2 linked regions of the Rhodopseudomonas palustris HaA2 genome follow. Each later gene encodes a partner of the first gene's protein in a complex. Links are inferred from orthologs where the notes say so. Each region holds a gene or a part of one and is shown on either strand. Other genes may lie near its edges.

The links.
Region 2: the proteins of RPB_RS19760 (region 1) and RPB_RS05965 are in contact, whole or in part, in a solved structure (PDB 1A0O), measured with the Escherichia coli proteins. The link is inferred for Rhodopseudomonas palustris HaA2 from one-to-one orthologs.

Annotation. Positions count from the first base shown.
Region 1 is NC_007778.1:4,463,682-4,478,616, reverse strand. Bases 4,297-7,688 are described here. They hold RPB_RS19760 (hybrid sensor histidine kinase/response regulator), read left to right. Parts: upstream 4,297-4,683; coding sequence 4,684-7,488; downstream 7,489-7,688. Other genes in these bases: RPB_RS19755 (chemotaxis protein CheW), read left to right, coding at 7,518-7,688; chpT (histidine phosphotransferase ChpT), read left to right, coding at 4,297-4,497. Also shown: RPB_RS19785 (hypothetical protein), read right to left, coding at 151-1,383; RPB_RS19780 (DUF1134 domain-containing protein), read right to left, coding at 1,645-2,238; RPB_RS19775 (YHS domain-containing (seleno)protein), read left to right, coding at 2,348-2,854; RPB_RS19770 (3'(2'),5'-bisphosphate nucleotidase CysQ family protein), read right to left, coding at 2,875-3,711; more of chpT, read left to right, coding at 3,844-4,296; more of RPB_RS19755, read left to right, coding at 7,689-7,988; RPB_RS19750 (response regulator), read left to right, coding at 8,053-8,418; RPB_RS19745 (protein-glutamate methylesterase/protein-glutamine glutaminase), read left to right, coding at 8,491-9,657; RPB_RS19740 (CheR family methyltransferase), read left to right, coding at 9,654-10,523; RPB_RS19735 (glutathionylspermidine synthase family protein), read right to left, coding at 10,641-11,798; RPB_RS19730 (hypothetical protein), read right to left, coding at 11,807-12,184; RPB_RS19725 (DUF350 domain-containing protein), read right to left, coding at 12,187-12,591; response regulator transcription factor CtrA, read right to left, coding at 12,758-13,459; flagellar protein export ATPase FliI, read left to right, coding at 13,829-14,935. UniProt on the Escherichia coli protein: Involved in the transmission of sensory signals from the chemoreceptors to the flagellar motors. CheA is autophosphorylated; it can transfer its phosphate group to either CheB or CheY.
Region 2 is NC_007778.1:1,349,591-1,363,873, reverse strand. Bases 7,573-10,312 are described here. They hold RPB_RS05965 (response regulator), read right to left. Parts: upstream 9,271-10,312; coding sequence 8,875-9,270; downstream 7,573-8,874. Other genes in these bases: RPB_RS05960 (23S rRNA (adenine(2030)-N(6))-methyltransferase RlmJ), read left to right, coding at 9,593-10,312; RPB_RS05970 (TIGR01459 family HAD-type hydrolase), read left to right, coding at 7,831-8,685; RPB_RS05975 (EAL domain-containing protein), read left to right, coding at 7,573-7,818. Outside these bases: RPB_RS06005 (membrane protein), read left to right, coding at 1-1,573; RPB_RS06000 (hypothetical protein), read left to right, coding at 1,736-2,131; RPB_RS05995 (thioesterase family protein), read right to left, coding at 2,135-2,530; RPB_RS05990 (tautomerase family protein), read right to left, coding at 2,658-2,861; hisS (histidine--tRNA ligase), read right to left, coding at 3,064-4,644; RPB_RS05980 (aspartate aminotransferase family protein), read left to right, coding at 4,902-6,248; more of RPB_RS05975, read left to right, coding at 6,346-7,572; more of RPB_RS05960, read left to right, coding at 10,313-10,450; RPB_RS05955 (cold-shock protein), read left to right, coding at 10,706-10,918; RPB_RS05950 (outer membrane protein), read right to left, coding at 11,135-11,758; excinuclease ABC subunit UvrC, read left to right, coding at 12,059-14,146; pgsA (CDP-diacylglycerol--glycerol-3-phosphate 3-phosphatidyltransferase), read left to right, coding at 14,274-14,283. UniProt on the Escherichia coli protein: Involved in the transmission of sensory signals from the chemoreceptors to the flagellar motors.

The sequences.
Region 1 (14,935 bases):
CGATCGGAACGGGCCGCGGGGCGGCCGGTCGTCGTGATCGTTGATCGGGCGATTTACGGAGTGCGGGGCGGGGGTGTCAAGCGCCAAGCCCCGGATTTGCGGCCGGGTTCACCCGTTTGCCGCGGTCGCGGGGGACGATGCCGCGGCCCGTCAGCCGATCTGTCGGGCGCGCGAGGCGTGGGATTGCAGCGCGCGGATGCGTTCGGCGAGCGTGCCGCCTGTGACCGCCGGGGCGGCGGGCGTTGCGGCGGCGCCGTTGGCGCGGGCCGGCGCGGCCGGCGGGGTCGCTCTGGACGACGGGGCGGTGGGCGCGGGCGCGGGCTGGCTCGCCAGAATCGCCTCGATCGGCGAATCCGGGCCCTCCAGCGTGATCGCCAGCCTGGCGACTTCGGCGGCGATGTCGTTGATGCGCTCGCGCAGCAGCGCGTTCTCCATCCGCTCGGTCGCCCAGGTGTTCTCGGTCTGCTGCTGGATCGCCGCCAGTTCGCGCTGCGCCTGCGCGCGCTCGTCGCGGGCGAGACGCAACTGTTCTTCGAGCGCGGCCTTCTCGTCGCGCAGCCGGGCGAGCTCGGGCGCGGCCGCAGCAGCCTTGCCGGTGCTCTTGGCGGCGGCGCGCAGCTCGGCATTCTCGGCCTCGAGCGCGGCGACGCGGCTGCCGAGCATCTCGGCCTCCTTGACCTGCGCCAGCAATTGCCGGTCGAGATCGGCGACGCGCTGGCTGAGATTGTCGACGCGCGCGCGGGCGTCCTCGAGCTCGCGGGTCGCGTTGGCGGATTCACCGCGCTGCGCTTCGAGCCGGGTCTGCGTCGCGGCGAATTCCCGCTCGGCGTCGCCGACGCGGGCGCGTAGCTCCTCGATCTGGGTGCGCACCGCCACCAGTTCGATCTGCCGCGTGTCGGCGAGCATCGAGCGGTCCGCCAGTTCGGCGTTGATCTGCGCCAGCTCGGCCTGCTTCTCGGTCAGCGCCGTCTCGGCGCCGCGCAGCGCCTGGGTCTTGGCGGCGAAATCCGCCTCGGTGGCGCGGAGCTGTTCCTGCACCGCCTTCTCGCGCGCCTCCAGCGTGAAGATCGCCTCGTTCTTTTCGGCGAGCTCGACCTTGAGGCGGTTGACCGCGTCGCTCTTGCGCCCGAGTTCGGCGAGCTGGCTGGTGGTCTTGTGCTTGAGCTGGTCGACGCTCATTTCCAGCCGTCGCGCCGACATCGCGAATTCGGCGCGGAGCTGGTCCTTGTCGGCCTGGATCTCGGCCATCGACAGCGGCGTCGCCGCCTCCAGCCGCTTGGTCGTCAGCCGCACCGCGCGATGATGCACCAGCGGCGCGATCATCAGCGCCAGCAGCATCGCCACCAGAAAGCCGATCGCCAGATACATGATCTGTTCGACCATGACATTCTCCTACCCGAGGAATTCGAGCGCTCACATCCCCGCGATCCGGCCGGCCGGTGCAGCGGGTTCTGCCTGCGCGACGTCTGTTTGCGAGCCGATGGTGCGGCGAGCCGTTGCCTGAACATGGGGCCGGCCAGACGATCGCCGTCCGGCCGGAAATCTCCAGCCACGACAATGCCACGGAGCGGCGCCGCAGCGCCAGTGCGTTGCGGCGTTAACGTGAATCCCGGCGGGGGATGGCGGCCGAACAGGCGGGCCGGGTCAGAACGGATTCCAGGTCGCCGACGGCGTGAACTTCAGATAGCCGATATTGGCGCCGAGCCGCAGCCCGATGCCGGACTGGATCGGCACCAGCACGATGTTGTTGGCGGTGAGCGCCGTCATGCCGAAGCCACCGACCACATAGGCCGAGCCGTCGATGCCGCCGAAGCGCTGGTAGATCGCATTGGTCGAGGGCAAATTGTAGACCAGCGTCATGGTGCGGGCGCCGTTGCCGCCCCAGTCGAAGCCGACCGACGGGCCCTGCCAGTACACCCGCAGATCGCCGGCGTTCTTGGTGTAGAGCGTGCCCTCGCCGTAGCGCAGGCCGGCCACGAACGCGCCGGAGCCTTCCTCGCCCAGCACGTAGCCGTTCGGCAGGCCCCATTGGCTGACCGCGCGCTCGATCACCGAGGCCAGCCCGCGCGACACGTTGCCGAAGAAGCGATGGCCGGCATTCATCAATTCGTCCGGCGCGTAGGTGTTCGGGCCGGGCCCGGCTTTGGGCGGCATTTGCTGCTGCTGCGCCGATGCCGGCATGATCAAGGCGGCCGACGCAAGCAGCGCCAGCGCCACACGACGTGAAACGATGGTCATCAAACTCACCCCTGGGTCCCAATCCCCGACGCCGCCTTAACCGGATGCTGACCCGCATCCCCTAGTGTGGCGCCTCTGCCCCGCGACTCGGACGTTATCGGGTTCAACTATGACGGCACAACGGCAGGAAGGAAACGCGCTGCGTCACGGTCTCGCCACAATCGGACTCGCTGCGTTGCTGCTGTGGCCCGCGGGTTCCTTGGCGTGGGCGGAAGGCGCCACGACCCAGCGAATCGTGGTCGATCGGCACACCGGACTCGCGATCGACGGCTTCGATCCGGTGGCCTATTTCACCGACGGTGAGGCCCGGAGCGGGGTTGCCGACTTCGAGGCCACCGCCGCCGGCGCGATCTGGCGATTCCGCGGCGCCTCCAACAGGGCCGCCTTCCTGAGCCATCCCGGGATCTATGCGCCGCAGTTCGGCGGTCATGATCCCGTGGGGATCGCCCGCGGCGTGCCGTTGCGGGGCAATCCGACGATCTGGCTGATCTCTGGCCAGCGGCTGTATTTGTTCAGTCGGCAGGAGGACCGCGACGCCTTCGCGGCCGATCCGGAGCGCATTCTGGCCCAGGCGCAGCAGCAGTGGCCGGCGCTCCTGGCCACGCTGGCGGAATAGCGCGCTGTCGCGGCGGCGTCTCAGGCTGCTGCCCGGGCATCCCCCCAGGCGATGAATTCCGGCACGATGAAGTTCGGTCGCGGCTCGTCGAACCGCAGCGGCCGGCCGCTGCTGTCGGTCAGTTCGCCGCCGGCGGCGATCACCACGGCGGCGCCGGCGGCGATGTCCCATTCGCAGGTCGGCGACAGCCGCGGATAGATGTCGGCCGCGCCGTCGGCGATCCGGCAGAATTTCAGCGCCGATCCCATCCGCGCGTGGACGCCGCCTGGCCGCTCGGCGATGAACGCCAGAGTGCGTTCGTCGAGATGCAGCCGGCTGATCGCCACGACCCACGGCGCTCCGTCGGCCGGCATCGGCCGGGTGTGGATCGGCGTCGTGTCGTAGCCGGTGCCGTCGGCGTCGACCGCCAGCCGCTCGGCGCCGTGGCCGACCAGGCCGCGCCACACCAGGCCCAGCGCCGGCGCCCCGACGATGCCGAGCAGCGGCTTGCCGTCGGTCACCAGCGCCAGATTGACGGTGAATTCGTCACGCCCGGCGACGTATTCCTTGGTGCCGTCGAGCGGATCGACCAGGAAGAAGCTCCCGGTATTCGGCCGGCCGAGGTCGCAGCGCTCTTCCGACAGCGCCGGCACGTCGGGCGCGATCCGCTTCAGCCCCTCGGCGATGATGCGGTCGGCGGCGAGGTCGGCGGAGGTCACCGGCGAGCCGTCCGGCTTGTGCTCGACCGGGTCGGAGCGGTCGGTGGCGAGGATCGCGGCCCCGGCGCGCAGCACCAGCTCGGTCAATGGCTGCATCAAAGCGACGGCGTCGTTGTGCGAAATCACCGGTCCTGTCCCGAACGCCTGGCCCTTGCCCATCAACCCGTCGTCCTCCGTCTGGCCGGTTGTCCCGGTCCCTCTGTTGGCAGCGCAACCGGCCGCAGTGTATCAAGCCATGCAACATGGCTGATTCGTCTCGAACGAGCCGCGCGGTTTCCGAGGAGCAGACAAATGTCCGTCAATCCCCCTCCCGTCCAGCCCCCCGCGCCGGACGCGCTCGAATTGGCGGCGCTGCTGTGCTCGCGTGTCTGTCATGATCTCATCAGTCCGGTCGGCGCGATCGTCAATGGCCTCGAGGTGCTGGACGACAGTTCCAAGCAGGAAGATCGTGATTTCGCCCTCGATCTGATCCGCAAGAGCGCCCGGACCGCGTCCGCTCGGCTGCAATTCTGCCGGCTGGCCTTCGGCGCCGCGGGTTCCGCCGGCGCCCAGATCGACCTCGGCGACGCGCAGAACATGGCCCGCGGCCATCTCGAGGACGAGAAGACCAAGCTCGCCTGGAATCTGCCGCGGGTGCTGCTGGCGAAGAATCGGGTCAAGCTGCTGCTCAACATGCTGATCATCGCGCAGCAGACGATCCCGCGCGGCGGCACCTTGACGGTGGACCCGGTCGGCGAGGGCGACAATCTGTCGTTCCGCGTGGTGGCTGCGGGCCTCAATGCGCGGATGCCGCAGAACATCGTCGAGAAGCTCAACGGCAGTCACGCCGGCCCGGTCGAGTCGCACGGCGTGCAGCCTTACTACACGCGCCTGCTGGCCGAGTCCTGCGGGCTCGCGGTGACGCTCGCACCGGAGGGCGAAGCCATGGTCGTCAGCGCGACCTGAGCGCCGGCCCGCATGGTAAAGGCGAGGTTACGACGATCCGCCTAGTAGTCGTACGCGTTCGACTATTGATTTAAACGGACTCACCCGTCCGGGATACGCAACCAATATTAAACGCTTTCCGCAGACAGTGGCCGCATCACTTCGGTCACGGCTGCTGCCGTGTGCCGCGCAAAGAGGCCAGCGCACATGGACGATCTTCTCCGTGAGTTCTTGACGGAAACCTTCGAAAGCCTGGATACGGTTGACAATCAACTGGTCCGCTTCGAGCAGGAGCCGAACAACGCGAAGATACTGGATAATATCTTCCGGCTCGTTCACACCATCAAGGGTACCTGCGGGTTCCTCGGGCTGCCGCGACTGGAAGCGCTGGCGCATGCGGCCGAGACGTTGATGGGCAAATTCCGCGACGGCATGCCGGTCACCGGCGAGGCGGTGACGCTGATCCTGACCACGATCGACCGCATCAAGGACATTCTCGGCGGACTGGAAGCGACCGAGGCCGAGCCCGAGGGCGACGACGGCGACCTGATCGGCGAACTCGAACGGCTGTCGATGCGCACGCCGGAGCAGATCGCCGCCGAGCTCGGCGGCAGCGCTGCGCCGGTCGACGAAGCCGTTCCGGAGGACGCTGCGCCGGTCGAAGCGGCCGTGGCCGCACCGGCGGTGGCAGAAGGTTCGCTGGTGCCGCAGACGCTGGAGCGTCCGTTGCGCCCGGGCGAAGTGTCGCTCGACGAGCTGGAGCGCGCGTTCCAGGAAACCGCGATCGAAGTGGCCTCGCCGCCGCTGGCGCCGGTCGCGAGCGAGCCGGAGAAGCCGGCCGAGGCTCCGCCTGCGGTCGTCGAAGCAGCCAAGCCGGCGCCGAAGCCGGCCGCCAAGGCCCCGAAGAAGAATGCCGACGCCGAGGCTCCGGCCGAGGGCGACCGGATCGCCAACCAGTCGATCCGCGTCAACGTCGACACGCTCGAACACCTGATGACGATGGTGTCGGAGCTGGTGCTGACCCGCAACCAGCTGCTCGAGATCAGCCGTCGCCACGAGGACACCGAATTCAAGGTGCCGCTGCAGCGGCTCTCGACCGTCACCGCCGAGTTGCAGGACGGCGTGATGAAGACCCGGATGCAGCCGATCGGCAACGCCTGGCAGAAGCTGCCGCGGATCGTGCGCGATCTCGCCGCCGAACTCGGCAAGCAGATCGAACTCGAGATGCACGGCGCCGATACCGAACTCGACCGCCAGGTCCTCGACCTGATCAAGGATCCGCTCACCCACATGGTGCGCAACTCCGCCGATCACGGTCTGGAGCGGCCGGAGGAGCGGGTGCGCAACGGCAAGCCCGAGCAGGGCACGATCCGTCTGTCCGCCTATCACGAAGGCGGCCATATCGTGATCTGCATCGCCGACAACGGCCGCGGCCTCAACACCGAGCGGATCAAGGCGAAGGCGATCGCCAACGGCCTGGTCACCGAGGCCGAGGTCGAGAAGATGACCGAGGCGCAGATCCACAAGTTCATCTTCGCGCCCGGGTTCTCGACCGCCGCCGAAGTCACCAGCGTGTCCGGCCGCGGCGTCGGCATGGACGTGGTGCGTACCAATATCGACCAGATCGGCGGCACCATCGAGATCAAGTCGGTGGCCGACGAAGGCTCCAGCGTCACCATCAAGATCCCGCTGACGCTGGCGATCGTCTCGGCGCTGATCGTCGAGGCCGGCGGCGATCGCTTCGCGATCCCGCAGCTCGCGGTGGTCGAACTGGTGCGGGCGCGGGCCAATTCCGAGCACCGCATCGAGCGTATCAAGGACACTCCGGTGCTGCGTCTGCGCGACAAGCTGCTGCCGCTGATGCACCTGAAGAAGCTGCTGCACATCGACGACGGCACCGCCTCGACCGAGCCGGAGAACGGCTTCATCGTGGTGACCCAGGTCGGCAGCCAGACCTTCGGCATCGTCGTCGACGGCGTGTTCCACACCGAGGAAATCGTCGTCAAGCCGATGTCGACCAAGCTGCGCCACATCGGCATGTTCTCGGGCAACACCATCCTGGGCGACGGCGCGGTGATCATGATCGTCGATCCGAACGGGATCGCGCAGGCGCTCGGCACCTCGGTGTCGGCGCAGCACGACCTGGCGGAGCAGAGCGCGGCGACCCGCGCGGCCACGACCGAGCAGCTCACCTCGCTGCTGGTGTTCCGCTCCGGCTCGCCGCAGCCGAAGGCGGTGCCGCTGTCGCTGGTCACCCGGCTCGAAGAGATCGCCGCCGACAAGATCGAATCGTCGAACGGCCGCTACATGGTGCAGTACCGCGATCAACTGATGCCGCTGGTGCTGATGGAGGGCGTCGAGGTCGCGAGCACGGGTGTGCAGCCGATCCTGGTGTTCGCCGACGAAGATCGCAGCATGGGTCTCGTGGTCGACGAGATCGTCGACATCGTCGAGGAGCATCTGCAGATTCAGGTCGGCTCCAGCCGCGACGGCATTCTCGGCTCGGCGGTGATCAAGGGGCTCGCCACCGAAGTCATCGACGTCGCTCACTTCCTGCCGATGGCGTTCTCCGACTGGCTCTCCCGCAAGGAGATGAAGCAGTCGATCGCCAGCCGGTCGGTGCTCCTGGTCGACGACTCCGCGTTCTTCCGCAACATGCTCGGCCCGGTGCTGAAGGCAGCCGGCTACAAGGTGCGGCTGGCGACTTCGGCGGTCGAAGGACTCTCGGTGCTGCGTAGCGGCGCCAGCTTCGACGTGATCCTGACCGACATCGAGATGCCGGAAATGAACGGCTTCGAGTTCGCCGAGGCGATCCGCGCCGACACGAAACTGGCGCCGACGCCGGTGATCGCGCTGTCCTCGCTGGTGTCGCCGGCGGCGATCGAGCGCGGACGCCAGGCCGGCCTCACCGACTACGTCGCCAAATTCGATCGTCCCGGCCTGATTGCGGCGCTGAAGGAGCAAACCGCGAGCACCGAGCGGGTCGAGGCATTGCAGCAGCAGGCGGCATGATGACCGACATCCAGGAAAGACAGCACACCATGAACCGGCAGGTCGATGCCATCAGCGGCAACACCACCCAATTCGCCACTGCGATGATCGGCGGACAGCTGTTCGGGCTGCCGATCTCGCGCGTCCAGGACGTGTTCATGCCGGAGCGGCTGACGCGGGTGCCGCTGGCTCCCGACGACGTCGCCGGCGTGCTCAATCTCCGCGGCCGCATCGTCACGGCGATCGACATGCGCACCCGTCTCGGCCTGCCGCGGATCGACGACGGCAAGCCGCCGATGGCGATGGGCGTCGATCTGCGCGGCGAATCCTACGGCCTGCTGATCGACACGATCGGCGAAGTGCTGACGCTTCCCGACGAAGGCCGCGAGGTCAATCCGGTCAATCTCGACCCGCGGATGGCGTCGTTCGCCAACGGCGTTCATCGTCTCGACGGCCAGCTGATGGTCGTTCTCGACGTCGACAAGGTTCTCGAAATCGCGAACGCGCGGATGGCCGCGTAACCCCGCGATGGCTTCGGCCGCAACCATCGTCCGCCGATCCGGCGGCGACTGATAGAGGCAGACAATGAAGACATGTTTGGTGGTCGACGATTCGAGCGTGATCCGAAAGGTCGCGCGACGCATTCTCGAAGGCCTCGACTTCGAGATCGTCGAAGCTGAGGACGGCGAGAAGGCGCTCGAACTCTGTAAGAACGGGTTGCCCGACGCGGTGCTGCTCGACTGGAACATGCCGGTGATGGACGGCTACGAATTCCTGCGCAATCTGCGCCGGATGCCGGGCGGCGATCACCCGAAAGTGGTGTTCTGCACCACCGAGAACGACGTCGCGCACATCGCGCGGGCGCTGCATGCCGGCGCCAACGAGTACATTATGAAGCCGTTCGACAAGGACATCGTCACGGCGAAGTTCCAGGAAGTCGGCCTGATCTGACGGGGTCTGCCGGGATGTCGTCGACGCTGCGTCATTCGACGCGGCGGGGGTGTCGTGTTGCGTCGGTGTGTGATGAGTGTAGCTCTGGCAGGAAGTCCGGCCATCAATGCGACGCAGTATGAACCGCTGCGGGTGATGGTCGTCGACGATTCGGTGGTGATTCGCGGGCTGATCTCGCGTTGGATCGAGGCCGAGCCCGACATGGTCGTCGCGGCCTCGCTGCGCACCGGGCTCGACGCGGTCAATCAGGTCGAACGCATCAAGCCGGACATCGCCCTGCTCGACATCGAGATGCCCGAGCTCGACGGCATCGCCGCGCTGCCGCAATTGCTGGCCAAGAAGCGCGACCTGATCGTCATCATGGCGTCGACCCTGACGCGCCGTAACGCCGAGATCAGCTTCAAGGCGCTGTCGCTCGGCGCCGCCGACTACATTCCGAAGCCGGAGACGACCCGCGAATCCGCCGGCGCCGAGGTGTTCAGGCACGACCTGCTGCAGAAGATCCGCCATCTCGGCGGCAAGGTGCGGCGCAGGGTCTCGGCGCCGAGCGCCAGCGCGCCCATGGTCGCGCGCGTTCGCGAGGCGGCCGCAGCACCGGCCGCGCCGAGCGTCGCCAGTCAGGCGGCGCTGGTGAAGCGTGCGTTCGGCCCGACGGCGCCGCGCGTGCTGCTGATCGGGTCCTCGACCGGCGGGCCGCAGGCGCTGATGTCGCTGGTCGCCGAGATCGGTCCGGTGATCGACCGCTATCCGGTGCTGATCACGCAGCATATGCCGCCGACCTTCACGACGATTCTCGCCGAACATCTGATGCGCGCCGCCCGGCGGCCGGCGCACGAGGGCGTCGACGGCGAACTGATCAAGCCGGGCCGGATCTATCTGGCCCCCGGCGGTCGCCACATGCGGGTGACCCGCCAGGGCGGACAGCCCGCGATCGCGCTCGACGACGGCCCGGCGGTGAATTTCTGCAAGCCCGCGGTCGACCCGCTGTTCACCTCGGCGATCGACGTCTGGCAGGGCGGGATCATGGCGGTGGTGTTGACCGGAATGGGGTCCGACGGCATGCGCGGCGGCAAGGACATCGTCGCCGCCGGCGGCAGCGTGATCGCCCAGGACGAGGCCAGCAGCGTGGTGTGGGGCATGCCCGGCGCGGCGGCGAATGCCGGCATCTGCGCCGCGGTGTTGCCGCTCAATCAGATCGGGCCGAAGCTCGTACGTTTGTTTTCAGGAGATCGGTCGTGACGCCGCTGGACTACGAATATCTGCGCAAGGCGTTGAAGGACCGCTCCGGGCTCGATCTGTCGATCGACAAGCAGTACCTCGTCGAAAGCCGGCTGCTGCCGCTGGCGCGGCGCTACGGGCTCTCCGGCATCCCCGACCTCGTCCAGAAGATGAAGGGCGGCGCCGACAAGATGACGGCCGAAGTGGTCGAGGCGATGACCACCAACGAGACGTTCTTCTTCCGCGACAAGCTGCCGTTCGATCATCTGCGCGAAGAGATCCTGCCGGCGCTGCTGCAGGCCCGCGCCGGACGGCGATCCTTGCGGATCTGGTGCGCGGCATCCTCGACCGGGCAGGAGCCTTATTCGATCGCGATGTGCCTGAAGGAGCTCGGCCCCGCCGTCGCCGGCTGGCGCTTCGAGATCGTCGCGACCGATCTGTCGCCCTCGGTGCTGGAGAAGTCGAAATCCGGCCTGTTCACCCAGTTCGAGGTGCAGCGCGGATTGCCGATCCAGTTGCTGGTGAAGTACTTCAAGCAGACCGGCGAGCTGTGGGAGATCAGCCCCGAGCTCCGTGCCATGATCCAGCACCGCCAGTTCAACCTGCTGCAGGACTACGGCCAGCTCGGCATGTTCGACGTGATCTTCTGCCGCAACGTGCTGATCTATTTCGATCAGGCGACCAAGATCTCGATCTTCGAGCGGCTCGCCAAGCGGCTCGAGCCCGACGGCTATCTCGCGCTCGGCGCCGCCGAAACCGTGGTCGGCCTGACCGACGCGTTCAAGCCGCATCCGACAAGGCGCGGGATCTATCTGCCGAACACCAAGTCGCCGTCGATCGTGCCGGCGGCCAAGCCGGCCCTGGCCAGCGCCGGGTTCGGACGCTGAGCAACGTCACACGAGCCGTGCCGCGGCTGGCCCAGCCGTTGCGAATCCTCCGCGGTGATATGGCGGTTGACGCATGCAGCCGAGCCGTCGTCGGATGACGAGATAGATTCACCGCAACTACAAGATCGCGTGCGGCACGAAGCGCGACGTGTTGCCGGTGATCAGGCTGTCGTCCTCGCGAATTGACAGCCCGCAGGGCGAGCCATCGACCAGCCAGCTTCCCAGCACCGGGTGCTGCCCTGAAAAATTCGGCAGCGGATCGGCGGCCTGGCGGATGTAGCCTTCTGCTCCATAGGGGCCGTCCTCGGCCGCTTCGATCGCACCGTCGTTGACGAGCGTGATATTGGCGCCTTCGCGCGAGTACAGCGGCTTGCGCACGAAGGATGCTCCCAATTGCCCCGCCTCGGGATCGTCCTCGAAATAGGCCGGCAGCAGATTCGGGTGTCCGGGGTGCATCTTCCACAACAGAGGCAGGATGCCCTTGTTGGACAGGATGGCTTTCCATGGCGGCTCCATCCAGCCGGTCTGCGCCTCGGCAAGCCGGGGGCCGAAGGCTTCGCGAAACAGCCACTCCCACGGGTACAACTTGAACGCCAGCTCGATGTTGCGGTCTTGCAGATCGACGAAGCCGCCGCCGCTTCGCCATCCGATGTCGGCGATGTCGATCAGCACGGTCTCGACGCCGCCTTGCTGCGCGACGTCCATGAGATAGTGCAGTGTGCCGCTGTCTTCGGCGCTGCTCAGCGTGCCGGTGAGGTGGAGCCGCCGGCCGCCGGCGAAGCGACGCCAGGCCGCGATCAGCCGTTCGTGCAACGAATTGAACTGGTCGGCGCGTTTCGGAATGATCTGCCGTGCGGTCGCCTGCTCGAGCCACGTCCATTGAAAGACCGCGGCCTCGAACAGAGACGTCGGCGTATCCGCATTGTATTCGAGTAGCTTCGCGGGATCGCGGCCGTCGAAACGGAGGTCGAGCCTGCCGTACAGGCTGGGATCGCCGCGACGCCAGCTCGTGGCGATGAACGACCAATATTGTTCCGGAATGTTGAGGCGACGAAGCATGGGCTCGTCGCGAATGGCCCGGTCCACGAGGTCAAGGCACATCGCGTCGAGCTCTGCCGTCGGCGCTTCGATCTGCCGCTCGATTTCGTCGAGCGTGAACGCGTAGTAGGTGCGCTCGTCCCAATAGCGCTGGCCGGAGGCGCTATGGAAATTGAATCCGCAGCCGGCGGCCGTGGCTTCCCAGTCGTCGCGTTCTGCGCAGGCGATCCGGCGCATCGGCTGGACTATCCGCCGCCCGAGAAATGCGTAGTGAACGCGTTCCCGAACGAGCCGAATCCGCCGCGGTCGGTCTCGCCCACGATCGATTGCGTCCAGCCACCCCCGGACGAGCGCCGCGTGTCGCCCAAGATCGATTGCGCCCAATCACCTCCGGATCCGCTCTGCCAGGCGGATGAGGTGCCGCGATCCTCGCTTGTCGCGGTGTGCGCCGACGCCTCGGCGTTACTCTTTTGCTTCGGCATCAGGGCATTGGCAGTGGCGCCCACCGCGATCGTGCCCATCACCAACAGCACCACCTTTTGCGATCGCTTGAGGGGCGGCACGGCCGGCGTTGGAGGCGGGGGGCGGCGCTTGCCGAACTCGTCCGAGCCGTCTGCGGACATAGTCAGATCACCATCGACGCAGCGTTGAGGACGCCGGCGGCAAGCGATGCACAACCGAGCCAGATCGCCGGCGCGAGTTCGCCCTGGGCGATCCGCTGCGACAGGTTGGTGACCGGGATGCGAACCGCATAATAGACGATGATCTGGACGAGCAGGGCGATCACGCTCCAGATCATGCAGTCGACGGCGTTGGCGGAATGGACGATGGCGCTCGCCACCGGAAGCACGAAGCCGAGCAGGCTGAGGCCGAGCGCAATCGCGGCGGCCGCCCCATTGCCGTTGATCAGGGCGAACTCATCGTGCCCGGTCACCCGGGTATAGACGAAGAGGTAGAGAACGACAGCGACCAGCCCGGTGCAGAAATACACCAGAAAGGCGGGCAATCCCGCCAACGACTGCAGCAGCATCGATCACCCCCGCAACCATGAGCCTGCCCGCCCACAATCGTGGTGTTTGCAGCGCGATGCAAGCCGCCGGCGGCGCTCCCCCCACAAACAAAAACCCCGCCATTTGCGGCGGGGTTCAGTCGGGAGGTGAGCGCCTGACCGGGCGCTCCTTGAAAGACGAAAGCGATCAGGCCGGGATGCGGACGTCGTCTTCGGTCGGTTCGCGCAGCACGTAGCCGCGGCCCCACACCGTTTCGATGAAGTTGCGGCCGTCGGAGGCGTTGGCGAGCTTCTTGCGCAGCTTGCAGATGAAGACGTCGATGATCTTCAGTTCCGGCTCGTCCATCCCGCCATAGAGATGGTTCAGGAACATTTCCTTGGTCAGCGTCGTGCCCTTGCGGAGCGAGAGCAGCTCCAGCATCTGGTATTCCTTGCCGGTCAGATGCACGCGCTGGCCGCCGACTTCGACGGTCTTGGTGTCGAGATTGACGACGAGATCGCCGGTCTGGATCACCGATTGGGCATGGCCCTTGGAACGGCGGACGATGGCATGGATGCGGGCGACCAGCTCGTCCTTGTGGAACGGCTTGGTCATGTAGTCGTCGGCGCCGACGCCGAGACCCTTCACCTTGTCCTCGATGCCGGCGAGGCCGGACAGGATCAGGATCGGGGTTTTGATCTTGGAGACCCGCAGCTGCTTGAGAACGTCGTAACCGGACATGTCCGGCAGGTTCAGATCGAGCAGGATGATGTCGTAATCGTACAATTTGCCGAGGTCGACGCCTTCTTCACCGAGATCCGTCGTGTAGACATTGAAACTCTCGGATTTGAGCATCAATTCGATCGACTGCGCAGTCGCGCTGTCATCTTCAATCAGCAATACGCGCATGCCAGTCCCCTTATAGCGCCGCTCCGGGCGTCAGGCGTCCGCACTACCTGCGGCACTGGAAACGCCTCTGAACAACTGATTCGGATCCTGACAAGGTATGGTTAACAAATCCTGATTCTGGTCCGCAAGGTCTGTTCGTGCAATTTTTGCAGAATCGCCGTAAGATGTTGCGTAGAAGCAGTTTTTTGTTACCGGGCCTCTTCAGGTTTCACATTAAGAGTCAGCGTCAACCGACTCCCGCGACTCGTACCTTCGTTCTGAAGGGCAAGCGCGTTCAGCCACCAAAGACAGTGACGCAATGATTAACGATGCGGGTAAACACGAAGTTAAGGTGACAGCGCAGCGCCCCACAAACTTAAGGGTTTTGCAATGAAGGCCCTGGCCGAACAGATCGGCGACATCGACGGCGTCAATATTTATGGCCGGGTTGTGGGCGTCCGCGGCCTCATGGTCGAGATCGCCGGACCGATCCATGCGATGTCGGTCGGCGCGCGAATTGTCGTTGAAACAGGGGGCGATCGCAACATTCCCTGCGAGGTGATCGGCTTCACCGGCAACAATGCGATGGTGATGCCGTTCGCCGGGCTGGAAGGTGTGCGCCGCGGCTGCCGCGCGGTGATCGCCAATTCGGCCGCCCAGGTCCGGCCGTCGCAGGCCTGGCTCGGCCGTGTCATTAACGCTCTCGGCGAGCCGATCGACGGCAAGGGGCCGCTGCCGCAGGGGCCGTCGCCGATGCGGTTCCGCAATACGCCGCCGCCGGCGCATTCGCGCAAGCGGGTCGGCGCGCCGCTCGATCTCGGCGTGCGTGCGCTGAACACCTTCCTCACCTGTTGCCGCGGCCAGCGCATGGGCATCTTCGCCGGTTCCGGCGTCGGCAAGTCGGTGCTGTTGTCGATGCTGGCGCGCAACGTCGACGCCGCGGTCTCGGTGATCGGGCTGATCGGCGAACGCGGCCGCGAGGTGCAGGAGTTCTTGCAGGACGATCTCGGCGAGGAGGGCATGGCGCGCTCGGTGGTGGTGGTGGCGACCTCCGACGAGCCGGCGCTGATGCGGCGGCAGGCCGCCTATCTGACGCTGTCGATCGCCGAATATTTTCGCGACGAGGACAAGGACGTGCTGTGCCTGATGGATTCGGTGACGCGCTTTGCGATGGCGCAGCGCGAAATCGGCCTGTCCGCCGGCGAGCCGCCGACCGCCAAGGGCTACACGCCGACCGTGTTCACGGAGTTGCCGAAGCTGCTGGAGCGCGCCGGGCCGGGCCTCGGCGAGGGGACGATCAGCGGCATCTTCACCGTGCTGGTCGACGGCGACGATCACAACGAGCCGGTCGCCGATGCGGTGCGCGGCATTCTCGACGGCCACATCGTGATGCAACGCTCGATCGCCGAGCGCGGCCGTTTCCCGGCGATCAACGTGCTGAAATCGGTGTCGCGGACCATGCCGCGCTCGGCCGATCCGGCCTATCTGCCGGTGATC
Region 2 (14,283 bases), 3.1 Mb from region 1 along the record:
GGCCCCGGTGCACGCGCTGATCACCGGCCGCAGCAACGAGCGCGACCGCCGCATCGCCATCGTGGCCGCGCCGCGCTTCGGCATCGTCGGCCAGAATCAGACCATCACCTACCGGCTCGACGATCAGGGCATCATCGGCGAGCGCGCCCGCGTCGTCGTCCGCCGCGACGGCGAAGTGCTGAACGAGCGCAGCGTCGCCAGCGGCCAGACCGTCAAGGTCGACGTCGACATCAAGCACGCCGGCGCCAACATCGTCGAGATCGAAGCCTCGCCGGTCGACAACGAATTGACCACGGTGAACAACCGCGCCGTGGTCTCGATCGACGGCGTCCGCGACAAGCTGCGGGTGCTGCTGGTGTCGGGCGAGCCGCATTCCGGCGAGCGCACCTGGCGCAATTTGCTGAAATCCGACGCCAGCGTCGATCTGGTGCACTTCACCATCCTGCGGCCGCCGGAGAAGCAGGACGGCACGCCGATCAACGAGCTGTCGCTGATCGCGTTTCCGACCCGCGAGCTGTTCCAGCAGAAGATCAACGAGTTTCAGCTGATCATCTTCGACCGTTACGCCCGCCAGGGCGTGCTGCCGATCGCGTATTTCGACAATATCGCGCGTTATGTGCGCAATGGCGGCGCGGTGCTGGTGTCGGCCGGCCCGGACTACGCCTCGACCACCTCGATCTGGCGCACACCGCTCGACAGCCTGCTGCCGGCCGAGCCGGTCGGCGTCACCGAGAAGCCGTACACGGCGCAGCTCAGCGATGCCGGCAAACGCCACCCGGTGACGCGCGCGCTGGAGGGCTCGAATTCCGAGCCACCGAAATGGAGCCGCTTCTTCCGCACCATCGACACCCGCAACGCCACCACGCCGCCGCTGATGACCGGCGCCGACAACATGCCGCTGTTGCTGCTGTCACACTACGGCGAGGGCCGCGTCGCGCTGCTGCTCTCCGACCACATCTGGCTGTGGGCGCGCGGCTATGAGGGCGGCGGCCCGCATCTCGATCTGTTGCGGCGGATGTCGCACTGGCTGATGAAGCAGCCCGACCTCGACGAGGAGGCGCTGCGGCTCAGGGTCGAGGGCAAGGATCTGCAGGTGATCCGCCAGACCATGGCCGACAATGTGCCGCCGGTCACCGTCACCTCGCCGTCCGGCCAGACCCGGCAGCTCACCCTCGCCCCGAGCGATCCCGGCATCTGGCGCACGACGCTGCCGGCCGACGAACTCGGCCTTTGGGCCGCGAGCGACGGCACGCTGAAGGCGCTGATCAATGTCGGGCCGGTCAACCCGAAGGAATTCTCCGAAGTCACGTCGACCGCGGAGACGCTGAAGCCGCTGGCGCTGGCGACCGGCGGCGATGCGCGGCGGATCGCCGACGGCGGTAGCGTCGAGCTGCCGCGGATCGTCCCGGTGCAATCCGCGACGCTGTTCCGCGGCGACGGCTGGCTCGGCGTCCGGATGCGCGACGCCAGCGTGGTCCGCGGCGTCGGCGTGTTGCCGGTGTTCACCGGGCTGATCGGTCTGTTGCTGCTGCTCGGCGCGTTCGCGGCGACCTGGCTGCGCGAGGGGCGCTAGCAGCAGCCCGTCGCTGTGAAGCATCGAACCGCTGATGGCCCCTCGGCTTGACGACTGCCCAAAACCGAAGTCTCCTCGCGAGGCGTTTTCGACCTATCGACGATCAGGACGGGGACATTGCGATGTGCCTGCCCAATGATAATTGTCTGTTCGGGGAGGCCAATGTTCAAACTCATGGTGATCTGCTGCGCTCTGCTCGCAGCCCCGTCCGCGCTTTCGGCAACCGAGTTCACCCGCCAGGTGTCATCCGGTAAAAAGGCGCTGATGCGCGCTTACTCGAACTTCAACCTGTCCGATTGCAGCGCGTACAAGGGAACCGTTACGGTCGTCGAGAAACCAAGATACGGGACCCTGTCGACGACGACCGGGCCTTACAAGATCGATATCAATCGATTTACGGGGCAGCGCTCGAAGTGCGCAGGCAAGACGATTTCCGGCCTGAACGTGCTCTACGTCTCCCAGCGCGGCTTCCGAGGCACCGATACCTTCACCCTACGTGCCACCTATCGGGAGGGGATGCTCAGCGCCACTGATCGATACACGGTCGAGGTCAGGTGACGGCTACCAATCCTTGAAGCGGCTGGTGAAAGCTTCGACGTCGATCAGGCCACGGATGTGTTTGCCGTCGCCGATCTTGCGCGCGCCGACCCAGCAGGCGACCGCGAAGCTCACCGTGCGCTGTTCGACCGCCGTGACTTTCGACACCGTCCGCACCGCATGGCCGACCAGCGCCGGCGTCAGATGGCGGATGTCGACGCCGGTGCCGACCGTCACCCAGCCCTGCGGCAACGCCGGATGCACGGCCTCGCCCGAGGCCATTTCCATCTCCAGGATCATCAGCGGAGTGGCGAACACCGCCGGCATATACGGCACGAAATGCTGCACCGTCTGCTCCGGCGTCACAACGATCTGCCGCTCGGCGGTCATGCCGACAGAGATTACATCGCGTGCGTCCATGGGGCTCTTTCAAGAGTTGGCGACGACATCGGGTCCGTCATTGCGAGGAGGCGAAGCCGACGAAGCAATCCAGCTGCGTATTCGGAGCCTCTGGATTGCTTCGCTTCGCTCGCAATGACGGATAGGCTTACTTCGCCTGCGCGGCCTTGCGCTCGACGAAGGTCTTGCCGCCCTTCATCTTGTTGGTGAGCGGCGCCTCGTTGATCTGGATCACCACGTCTTCGGCGGCGACGCCGAGATGCGTCACCAGCGCCTGCGAGATATCGCGCATCATCGCCGCCTTCTGCTCGTCGGTGCGGCCTGCGGCCATGTTGACGGTGATCTCGGGCATCGTGGTGTCTCCCTGTGGTCGCGCGATGAGCGCTGTTGGTTTGTCCTTCTCCCCTTGTGGGAGAAGGTGGCGCGGACGAAGTCCGCGACGGATGAGGGGGACCTGTGATCTCGGTAAAGGCCCTCGACCCCTCACCCCGCTTCGCTTCGCGAAGCGACCCTCTCCCACAAGGGGAGAGGGTTCGACAGCGCGCCGTCCGCCGTCAATTCCAGTCGATGTCGTGCCGCGCCAGAATCCGCCGCACTTCGTCGATCATCCCGAGCTGCGGCACTTTGCGCTGGGCGTCGGCCTGACGCTGCAGATAATCGTCGCGATCCTTGTCCAGAGCGGCGAGTTCGGCGCCGAGGATCAGGTCCTTGACGATCACCTGCGGGCCGTCCGGATCGTTCTTCTCATCGGAGCCCTGGATGATCACGCAAGGCGAGTTGCGCTTGTCGGCGTATTTGAGCTGGTTGCCCATGTTCTTCGGATTGCCGAGATAGAGCTCGGCGCGGATGTCCTCGGCGCGGAGCTGCGACACCATCTTCTGGTAGTCGGCGAGCCGCTCGCGGTCGAACACCGTCACCACCACCGGGCCGGTCGCGGGCCGGGTCCCAAGCTTGCCGATCATCGTCAGCGCCGCCTGCAGCCGCGACACACCGATCGAGAACCCGGTCGCCGGCACCGGCTCGCCGCGGAAGCGCGACACCAGACCATCGTAACGACCGCCGCCGCCGACCGAGCCGAACCGCACCGGGCGCCCCTTTTCGTCCTTGGTCTCGAGCAGCAGTTCGACCTCGTAGACCGGGCCGGTGTAGTATTCGAGGCCTCGGACGACGGAGGGATCGATGACAACGCGCACATTAGGATTTGTGGACGTTGCACCATAGCCGCCAGAATCCAGCAGATCCGAGATTACCGACAGTTCATCGCATCCTTGCTTTAAAGTCTCGTTGTCCGCCGTCGAGCGAAGGAGTTCGACTGTATCAGCATTGCTAACGCCGCCGCTTCCATCGGCATTGAAGCGGCCTGCTATGAAGCTTGGCGAAGTTGCTCTGAGAATCAGCTCAATCTGATCATCACCAAGCATCGCGCCTTTTGTGAAATCGCCTTTGCCTTCTTCGCCACCATCCCAACGTCCCGGCCCCAGAAGCTTCTTGATCTCCTCGGGCGGAAATTTATCCGACTTATCGATAGCCCTCAGCACCGTGAGCCGGCGCCCCGCATTCTCATCCCCGCCAAGGCCAATGGCCTCCAGCACCCCATCCAGCACCTTGCGGTTGTTCACCTTCACCACGTAGCTGCCGCGCGGGATGCCCAACGCTTCCATCGTGTCCGCCGCCATCATGCACATCTCGGCATCGGCGGCCGGCGAGCCGGAGCCCACGGTGTCGGCGTCGAACTGCATGAACTGGCGGAAGCGGCCGGGGCCGGGCTTTTCGTTGCGGAACACCCAGCCGAAACGGTAGCTGCGATAGGGCTTCGGCAGTGCGTCGAAATTTTCGGCGACGTAGCGGGCGAGCGGCGCGGTCAGGTCGTAGCGCAGGCTGATCCATTGCTCGTCGTCGTCCTGCAGCGAGAACACGCCCTCGTTGGGGCGATCCTGGTCGGGCAGGAACTTGCCGAGCGCGTCGGTGTATTCGAACGCCGGGGTCTCGACCGGCTCGAAGCCGTAGCGCTCATAGACCTCGCGGATGGTTTCCACCATCGCGCGCGTCGCCGCGATCTCGGCGGGGCCGCGATCGGTCAGGCCGCGCGGCAGACGGGCGCGCAACTTCTGTGGTTTCTTGGGTTTCTCAGCCATGGTCGCCTTTCCGCTCAGGGCCGGGTTGGTACCAGCCGCCCTGCCGTGCAGCAAGGCTGGGCTGCATGATCCAGCGCAAATCGCGGGCCGGCTGCCTCCGAAAGGGCAGGCCTGGTGCCTCCGGAATGAGCGCGTGCCACCCGCTGCGGATGGAAGCCCCACGCAAATGTGCGGGCTCGCGGCATTTCCGGGGCAACCCGAAGCTGCTAGCCTGCCGCGCCGTTCGAAGTCCACGCCCGCGCATGCACGAGGAGCCTATGTTAGACAAGAGCAAGCCCAATTCCGCCGTCAACGTCCCGAACGACCTCGATGCGTTCTGGATGCCGTTCACGGCGAACCGGGCCTTCAAGCGCGCGCCGAAGATGATCGCGGGCGCCAAGGACATGCACTATTTCACCACGGACGGGCGCAAGATCATCGACGCGGCAGCCGGCATGTGGTGCAGCAACGCCGGGCACGGCCGCCCCCAGATTTCCGCGGCGATTGCCGCCCAGGCCGAGGCGCTGGACTTCTCGCCGCCGTTCCAGTTCGGCCAGCCGAAGGCGTTCGAACTCGCCAGCCGGATCGCGGACCTCGCCCCCGAAGGCCTCGACCACGTGTTCTTCTGCAATTCCGGCTCGGAAGCCGCCGACACCGCGCTGAAGATCGCGATGGCCTGGCAGCAGATCCGCGGCCAGGGCGGCCGCACCCGCTTCATCGGCCGCGAGCGCGGCTATCACGGCGTCGGCTTCGGCGGCACCGCGGTCGGCGGCATCGGCAACAACCGCAAGATGTTCGGCACGCTCTTGAACGGCGTCGACCATCTGCCCGCGACCTATGACCGCGACAAGCAGGCGTTCAGCAAGGGCGAGCCGGAGTACGGCGCGCACTTCGCCGACGCGCTCGAAGGCCTCGTCAATCTGCACGGCGCCAACACCATCGCGGCGGTGATCGTCGAGCCGATGGCCGGCTCCACCGGCGTGCTGCCGCCGCCGAAGGGCTATCTCCAGAAGCTGCGCGAGATCACCAGGAAGCACGGCATCCTGCTGATCTTCGACGAGGTCATCACCGGCTTCGGCCGTCTCGGCCACAGCTTCGCCGCCGAGCGCTACGGCGTCACCCCGGACATGATCACCTTCGCCAAGGGCGTCACCAACGGCGCGGTGCCGATGGGCGGCGTGATCGCCAGCTCCGAGATCCACGACGCCTTCATGAGCGGGCCCGATTACGCGATCGAGCTGTTCCACGGCTACACCTATTCGGCGCATCCCTTGGCCTGCGCGGCCGGCCTCGCCACGCTCGACCTGTATCGCGACGAGAAGCTGTTCGAGAACGCCAAGGCGCTCGAGCCGGTGTTCGCCGACGCGGTGATGTCGCTGAAGTCCGAGCCGAACGTGGTCGATATCCGCACCCTCGGCCTGACCGCCGGCATCGACCTGGCGCCGATGGCGGACGGACCCGGCAAGCGCGGCTTCGAGGCGATGAACTCGGCCTTCCACGACCACGATCTGATGCTGCGGATCGCCGGCGACACCCTGGCCCTGACCCCGCCGCTGATCCTCAACGCGGACCAGATCGGCGAAATCGTCGACAAGGTCGGCCGGGTGATCCGCGCCATCGCCTGACGCTGCCGCCTGGTTCCCCGGTTGCGGCGGACGAATCCTTTGGACTCGTCCGCCGAATCACCAATGATGGCGGGATCGTCAGGAACAGCGGCGCTGGATGATCCGAATCTCGACCATTTTCATCGCCATCTGCATGGCGCTGATCTCCGCGTCGCTGGGCGCGGTGGTGTATGCGCTCGCCGGCTTCAATGCGGTCGAATCCGCGATCGTGGCGCTGGCGACGCTGAGCCTGTTCATTCTGTACAATGCCGTCTCGATCCGGCTGCGCGACCGCTCCGACGCCGGTCACCAGATCGCCGATCTGTCGCGCGGCACCGCGGATCTCGCCCGCCAGATCGCCGAATTCGGCCGCCGGCTCGCTGCGGTCGAAGGCAAAGTGATGGCCGCCAATGCGGCCAGCCAGGACCGCACCCAGGTCGCCATGAACGAGATCGGCGAACTCGGGCTGCTGGTCAAGCAGCTCGCCGCCTCGGTCGCCACCCACGAAGACATGCTGAATTCCGCCGCGACGGGCGCCGCACCGCGCCGGCCGCCGATGCTCGATCCGGAAGCCCGCGTCGAGGATCAGCAGACGGCCCAGCCCGCCGCCGAGCCGCTCGCCCTGACCGAACTGGTCTCGGCCACCGTCACCGCCCTGCCGGCAACGCCGAAGCCGGCGCGTGATCCGGCGCAGGTTCTGGTCGCGGTGAAAACCGCGATCGAGACCGGCCGGCTCGACATCTATCTGCAACCGCTGGTGAGCCTACCGCAACGCAAGGTGCGGTTCTACGAGATCGTGACGCGGCTGCGCGACGGCAACGACCAGATCCTCGCCGCCGGCGAATTTCTCACCGTCGCCGAGACCGCCGGGCTGATGGGCCGGATCGACCATGCGGTGATGCTGCGCGCCGTCCAGGTGCTGCGGCGGCTGATGGTGCGCAACAAGGACGTCGGCGTGTTCGTCAATATCGCCGCCGCGACCCTGTCGGATGCCGAATCGTTCGCCCAGTGCCTCGATTTTCTCGAGGCCAACAAGGCGCTGGCGCCGTCCTTCGTGCTGGAGTTCAAGCAGAGCACGCTGCGCAACCTCGGGCCGCTCGAAACCGAGCACCTCGCGGCGCTGGCGCAACGCGGCTTCCGGTTCTCGATCGACCACGTCACCGATCTGCGGTTCGAGCCGCGCGACCTCGCCGACCGCGGCGTCCGCTTCATCAAGGTTCCGGCGGCGCTGCTGCTCGACCAGCGCGAGCATCCGGTCGCCGACATCCACCCCGCCGATCTGTCCGACCTGCTCGGCCGGTTCGGCATCGATCTGATCGCCGAGCGGATCGAGGGCGAGCGCGCGGTGGTCGACCTGCTTGACTACGATGTGCGGTTTGGGCAGGGGTTCTTGTTCGCAGCGCCCCGTCCGCTGCGCCCCGAGACCGCCCCATCGCCTGCGCCCCCTACTCCCGGCGACAAGGCCAAGCAGGACATCGCCCCTCCGTATGATCCAGGCTCCTCCCCGAAGGGCGAACCCGCCCGGATCGATCCGCCGCGCGCCGCGACCGGCCTCGCGGCGCTCGCGCGCCGTGCCGTCGGCCCGGCCTGACCGCTTTTTCGCATGACCACGCTGCGTTTCGTCGAGCACCTGCGCGAGCTGGTGGGATCGGTCGATGTCGTGCTGAGCGACATCTGGGGCGTCGTGCATAACGGCATGGAATCGTTCCCCGAGGCTTGCGACGCGCTGCGCACCGCGCGCCGGGAAGGCCGTACCGTGGTGCTGATCACCAACGCGCCGCGCCCGGCGGATTCGGTGCAGCGGCAGCTGCGCAAGCTGGACGTGCCCGACGATTGCTACGACGCCATCGTGTCGTCCGGCGACCTCACCCGCGGCTACGTCGCCGAGCATCCCGGCCAGTCGGTGTTCTGGCTCGGCCCGGATCGCGACAATGCGATCTATCGCGGCCTCGACGCGATGCTGACGCCGCTGGACAAGGCCGACTACATCATCTGCACCGGCCCGTTCGACGACGAGACCGAATCCGCCGAGGACTATCGCGCGATGATGGGCGAGGCGCTGGCGCGCAAGCTGACGCTGGTCTGCGCCAATCCCGACATCGTGGTCGAGCGTGGCGACCGGCTGATCTACTGCGCCGGCGCGATCGCCGAACTGTATCGCGAGCTCGGTGGCGAGGTGATCTTCTACGGCAAGCCGCACCGGCCGATCTACGACCGCGCGATGGCGCTCGCGCGCGGACTCCGCGGCGCCGAGACGCCGCTTCCGCGCGTGCTGGCGATCGGCGATTCCGTCCGCACCGACCTCGCCGGCGCGCAGGCCTACGGCATCGATCTGTTGTTCGTCACCCGCGGCATCCATGCCGATGCCTTCGAGGGCATCGACCGGCTCGATGCTGCCGCCGTCGACGAATTGTTCGGCCACCCGCCGCTGGCGCTGACCCGCGAGCTGCGGTGGTAGCAGAAGCTCTCCGCCGTCATTGCCGGGCTTGACCCGGCAATCCATCCGCTTCGGATGAATGGACAATTTCGTGCGTCCGCTTTCGCGGACGATGGATGCGCGGGTCAAGCCCGCGCATGACGCCGTCGCAAACAAAAACGCGCCCCTTGCGGAGCGCGCTCTCGAAACTCGCCGGCTGATGCGTCGCGCTTACGCCGCGACGTGATCCGGGAACACCGCGTCGATCTTGGTCTTCAGCGTCGCCGCGTTGAACGGCTTGACGATGTAATTGTTCACGCCCGCCCGCTTGGCGGCGATCACGTTCTCGGTCTTGGACTCCGCCGTGATCATGATGAACGGCGTCTGCGACAGATTGGGATCGGCGCGGACTTCCTTCAAGAGGTCGTAGCCGGTCATCGGCTCCATGTTCCAGTCCGAGATCACCAGGCCGTACTTCTTGACCCGCATCTTCTCGAGCGCAGCCGAGCCGTCGCTGGCGTCGTCGATATGCTCGAAGCCGAGCTGCTTCAGAAGATTACGAATGATCCGGATCATGGTGCTGTAGTCGTCCACCACCAGGACCGACATTGACAAATCAACCGCCATCTTCAACTCCCAGGGGCACCGCATCGGTGCGCCGAAACGCCCCAACGGTGGGCTAAATTGTGGTTCTCCGAAGGACCCGGCGTTGGACACGCCCGGCCTCATCCGCAGACCAGAACTAGCACCGCTGATTAAACAGCCCGTTAACCGGGGGCGCCGGAGCGAACCCGCCATCGCCGCAGAAACCTCCGAAAAATGCCGACTTTCCCTGCATTTTGGGCATCCGGCACGTCCCCCGTAGTCTTACGGACGCGGCGTAACGGCATCCCGGGATGCAGCCCACGACGCCATGGCGGGTCGGGGCGCCGACTGCTAGGAAAGGCCGATGAATTATCGCCACGCCTTTCACGCCGGCAATTTCGCCGATGTCATCAAGCACATCGTGCTGGCCCGGATCCTCACTTATCTGCAGGAGAAGCCGGCGCCGTTTCGGGTGGTCGACAGCCATGCCGGCGCCGGGCTCTACGACCTCACCAGCGACGAGGCCCGCCGCGGCGGCGAATGGGTCACCGGGATCGCCCGGGTGATGCAGGCGCGGTTCAGCGACGAGGCCGGCGAACTGATCAGGCCCTATCTCGACATCATCCGCGCCTTCAACCCGCAACGCGACCTGACCGCCTATCCCGGATCGCCGCTGATCGCCCGCGCCCTGCTGCGCCCGCAGGACAGTATGGTCGCCAGCGAATTGGAGCCGCTGGCGCGCAAACAGCTGATCAATGCGCTGCGCCGCGACACCCAGGCGCGGGTGGTCGATCTCGACGGCTGGCAGGCGCTGACCGCGTTCGTGCCGCCGAAAGAACGCCGCGGCCTGGTGCTGATCGATCCGTCCTTCGAAAAGAAGGACGAATTCGAGCGATTGGCGCAGGGTTTCAGCACCGCTTACGGGAAATGGCCGACGGGCATCTATCAGTTGTGGTATCCGGTGAAGAACCGACGCGCCACCGACGCGCTGGCCGACCGCGTTGCAACCGTTGCCGCAGCCGGCGGCGACGGCAAGTGTCTGCGGCTGGAATTCAGCGTCGCACCGCAACAGCCGGACGGCGCGCTGACCTCGACCGGACTGCTGGTGGTGAATCCGCCATGGACGCTGGTGTCGGATTTGAGAGTCATCCTTCCTGAGCTGGAAAGACCTCTCGGCCAAGGGGGCGTCAGCCGTTATCGGCTCGAGCTACCTAAGCCCTGACGACTCACGCGCTGATTGGCGCGAAAAGTCGCATTTGGGGCGTAGTCAATCCGCGCAAATCCGTACTATGCTGAGTCATTGGACTGGCTTTACGTTCTGCTTCCGCGAATGGGGGCGGCGGAGTGACAAGGCCGTACTACCTCGGACCTGCGACGATCAGCAGGCCCAGCCTCGGCCGAGCTTTCCGGCAGCGCAACGCCAGGTCGCACCGACGCGCCGGCGCGCGACGGAAAGCATGCGGGAGGAGTTTCCGGAATGCCTAATACGGGAACGGTGAAGTTCTTCAATGGAGAACGCGGCTACGGGTTCATCAAGCCTGATGACGGTGGCCGCGACGTATTTGTTCATATCACTGCGGTCGAGCGTGCCGGCTTGAAGGATCTGACCGAAGGTCAGCGCATTTCATTCGAGGTCGAACCGGACAAAAAGGGCAAAGGCCCCAAGGCGGTCAATCTGGTGATTTCGTAGTTGTTGTCATGGGCTGTGCAAAACTGAACGCAGCCACGACGAACGCGACGGGCTTTGAAGTGACGGCGTAGCGAATACGACGCCGCGGCGCTCGCATGTGCGCGGCCCGACTACGCGGCGCTCCGCCCGACAACCCAGTCCAAAAAAAATCCCGGCCACGAGGGCCGGGAATGTTGATCGCCGAGTTTCTTGCTCGCGAAGGTTTCGTCGCGACGTTTAGAAATGATAGTTGATGCCGGCGCGGATGAGGCCGAAATTGTAGCCGTTCGGGGCGCCGGTGATGAAGAAGTTGTTGGTCGACAGGCTGCCGTAAAGATACTCGACCTTGGCGCTGAGCTTCGGCGCAAAGGCGAATTCGGCGCCGGCGCCGACCGTCCAGCCGGCCGAGGTGTGGCTCTCCGAGGACAGCAGATATTCGCCCTTCAGCTGACCGAAAGCGAGACCGCCGGTTGCGTAGAGCAGAATGTCGTTCATCGCATAGCCGACGCGGCCGCGTGCCGTCCCGAACCAGGGGTTCGAGAATTTGTAGGACGCGAAGGTGTCGTTGGCGGTCGAGAACTGAATATCGCCTTCGAGGCCGAAGACGATGTTGCCGCTCTGCCAATTGTAGCCGCCCTGAACGCCACCGCTGAATCCGGACGGCTTGGTGATGTTGTTGGTGACGTTGCCGAACGCGTAGCCGAGATTGCCGCCCAGATACGGGCCGGCCCAGCTGAAGGCGTTGAGGGGCTGATTCACGGTGTAGGGCGTCCGTGAGCCGTAATAGCCCATATCCGCCGCCTGTGCCGTGGACCCCGTTGCGGCGATTACGGTCGCCGCGGCCATCGCAAGTTTACGCATCTTACTCTCCTCGACGGCAGGGACGCTGCTTGCGCGCGCCGTCCGTCCAGCCCTCGGCCACAAATGGCCGACGAAAAAGCGATCCGGATGGTTACGGATTTCCGCTCTTTTCCGGTAAGATTTATCGAGAGTTTTAAGTTAAGCGGTTGTAAATCGGCTGGCGGTTCCTGATCGCATTCTTAACGAGAGCTTAATTCACGGGGGGTGGCGAAAGATCGTCGCCCCGTGGGATGGCAACGCGATGTGGGTTCCGGCCGCGTGCCGCTGGCACCGACCACGCCGAACGCCTAATTTAGGACCATGAATCACGACCCCGCCGAGACCCGCGACACGGCGGCCGCGCCGCTTGCGGACACCGAATCCCCATCGCCGGTCTCGCCCGAACTAACGCCGCACCCCGCGCCCGCCGCGCAGGACATCGACACCGCGACCGCCGAACTGACGGTGGACGAGGACGACGAGGCACGCCTGCCGGAGATCGAGGACGACAGCGCCGAGGTCGCCGACGGCCCGTTGGCGGTCGGCCGCGCCGCGATCGAGCAGGCGGTCCGGCTGGCGCCGACCTCACCCGGCGTCTACCGCATGCTGAACGCCGCGCACGACGTGCTCTATGTCGGCAAGGCCAAGAACGTGAAGAAGCGGTTGTCGTCCTATGCGCGGCCGACCGGCCACGTGATGCGGATCGCGCGGATGATCGCCGCCACCGTCACCGTCGAGATCATTTCGACGTCGACCGAGACCGAGGCGCTGCTGCTCGAAGCCAATCTGATCAAGCAGCTCCGGCCGCGCTTCAACGTGCTGCTGCGCGACGACAAGTCGTTTCCCTATATCCTGATCACCGGCGACCATTGGGCGCCGCAGATTCTCAAGCATCGCGGCGCGCAGAGCCGCCCAGGGCGCTATTTCGGCCCGTTCGCCTCGGTCGGCGCGGTCAACCGAACCATCACGGCGCTGCAGCGCGCGTTTCTGGTGCGCTCCTGCACCGATTCGTTCTTCGAGAGCCGCACCCGCCCCTGCCTGCTGTATCAAATCCGGCGCTGCTCCGGCCCTTGCACCGGCGAGGTCGATTTTCCCGGCTACACCGAACTGGTGCGCGAGGCGAAAGACTTCCTGTCCGGCCGCAGCCGGGCGGTGAAGCAGGAGCTCGCGGTCGAGATGGAGAAGGCCTCGAACGAGCTCGAATTCGAGACCGCGGCGCTGTATCGCGACCGCCTGGCGGCGCTGTCGGCGATCCAGTCCCAGCAGGGCATCAACCCGCGCACCGTCGAGGAAGCCGACGTGTTCGCGATCTATCAGGAGGGCGGCTATTCCTGCGTCGAAGTGTTCTTCTTCCGCACCGGGCAGAACTGGGGCAACCGCGCCTACTTCCCCCGCGCCGAGAAGTCGTTCACCCCGGAGGAAGTGCTGGCGTCGTTCCTGGCTCAATTCTACGACGACAAGCCGCCACCGAAGCTGATCCTGCTGTCGCACGACATCGAGGACTGCGCGCTGCTGGCCGATGCGCTTTGCATCAAGGCGGACCGCAAGGTCGAGATCTCGACGCCGAAGCGCGGCGAGAAGAAGGAGCTGGTCGCGCACGCGCTGACCAATGCGCGCGAGGCGCTCGGCCGCAAGCTCGCCGACACCGCGACCCAGACGAGACTGCTGCAGGGCCTCGCCACCACGCTGGGACTGCCGAAGCCGCCGCAGCGGATCGAGGTCTACGACAACAGCCACATCCAGGGCACCAACGCGGTCGGCGCGATGATCGTCGCCGGCCCGGACGGCTTCATCAAGAACCAGTACCGCAAGTTCAACATCCGCTCCGAAGGCCTCACCCCGGGCGACGACTACGCGATGATGCGCGAGGTGCTGGAGCGGCGGTTCAAGCGGCTGGCCGCCGCGAAGGCCGAAGGCGAGGCGGCGAAGCCGAACGACGACGAGACTCCGCAATGGCCCGATCTCGTGATCATCGACGGCGGCCGCGGCCAGCTCAACGCCGCGCGCGGCGTGCTGACCGAGCTCGGGCTCGACGCCGAGGTGACGCTGCTCGGCGTCGCCAAGGGGCCGGATCGCGACGCCGGCCGCGAAACGCTGTTCATGCCGGAGCGCGAGGCGATCAAGCTCGAGCCCCGCGACCCGGTGCTGTATTTCATCCAGCGGCTGCGCGACGAGGCGCATCGCTTCGTGATCGGCTCGCACCGCAAGCTGCGCAAGAAGGACATCCGCGAGGCCGGGCTGCAGGAGATTCCCGGCATCGGTCCGTCGCGCAAGCGCGCGCTGTTGCACCATTTCGGCACCCTGAAGGAGATCGAGCGCGCCTCGCTCGGCGACCTCGGCAAGGTTCCTGGGATCAGCGCCGAAAGCGCCCGCCGGATCTTCGATTTCTTTCATCCGGGGCCGGGCTGAAGCCCGACCAAAGTCGTCTGCGGACCGGGCCGATCTGAACCATGCGGATTTCACCTTTTCCTGATACGGATCGGAGGGCGCCTTCGTGGGAGTTGACCTTCCGGCGCGGGCAGTATTGGTAAGTTTGATGAACGATG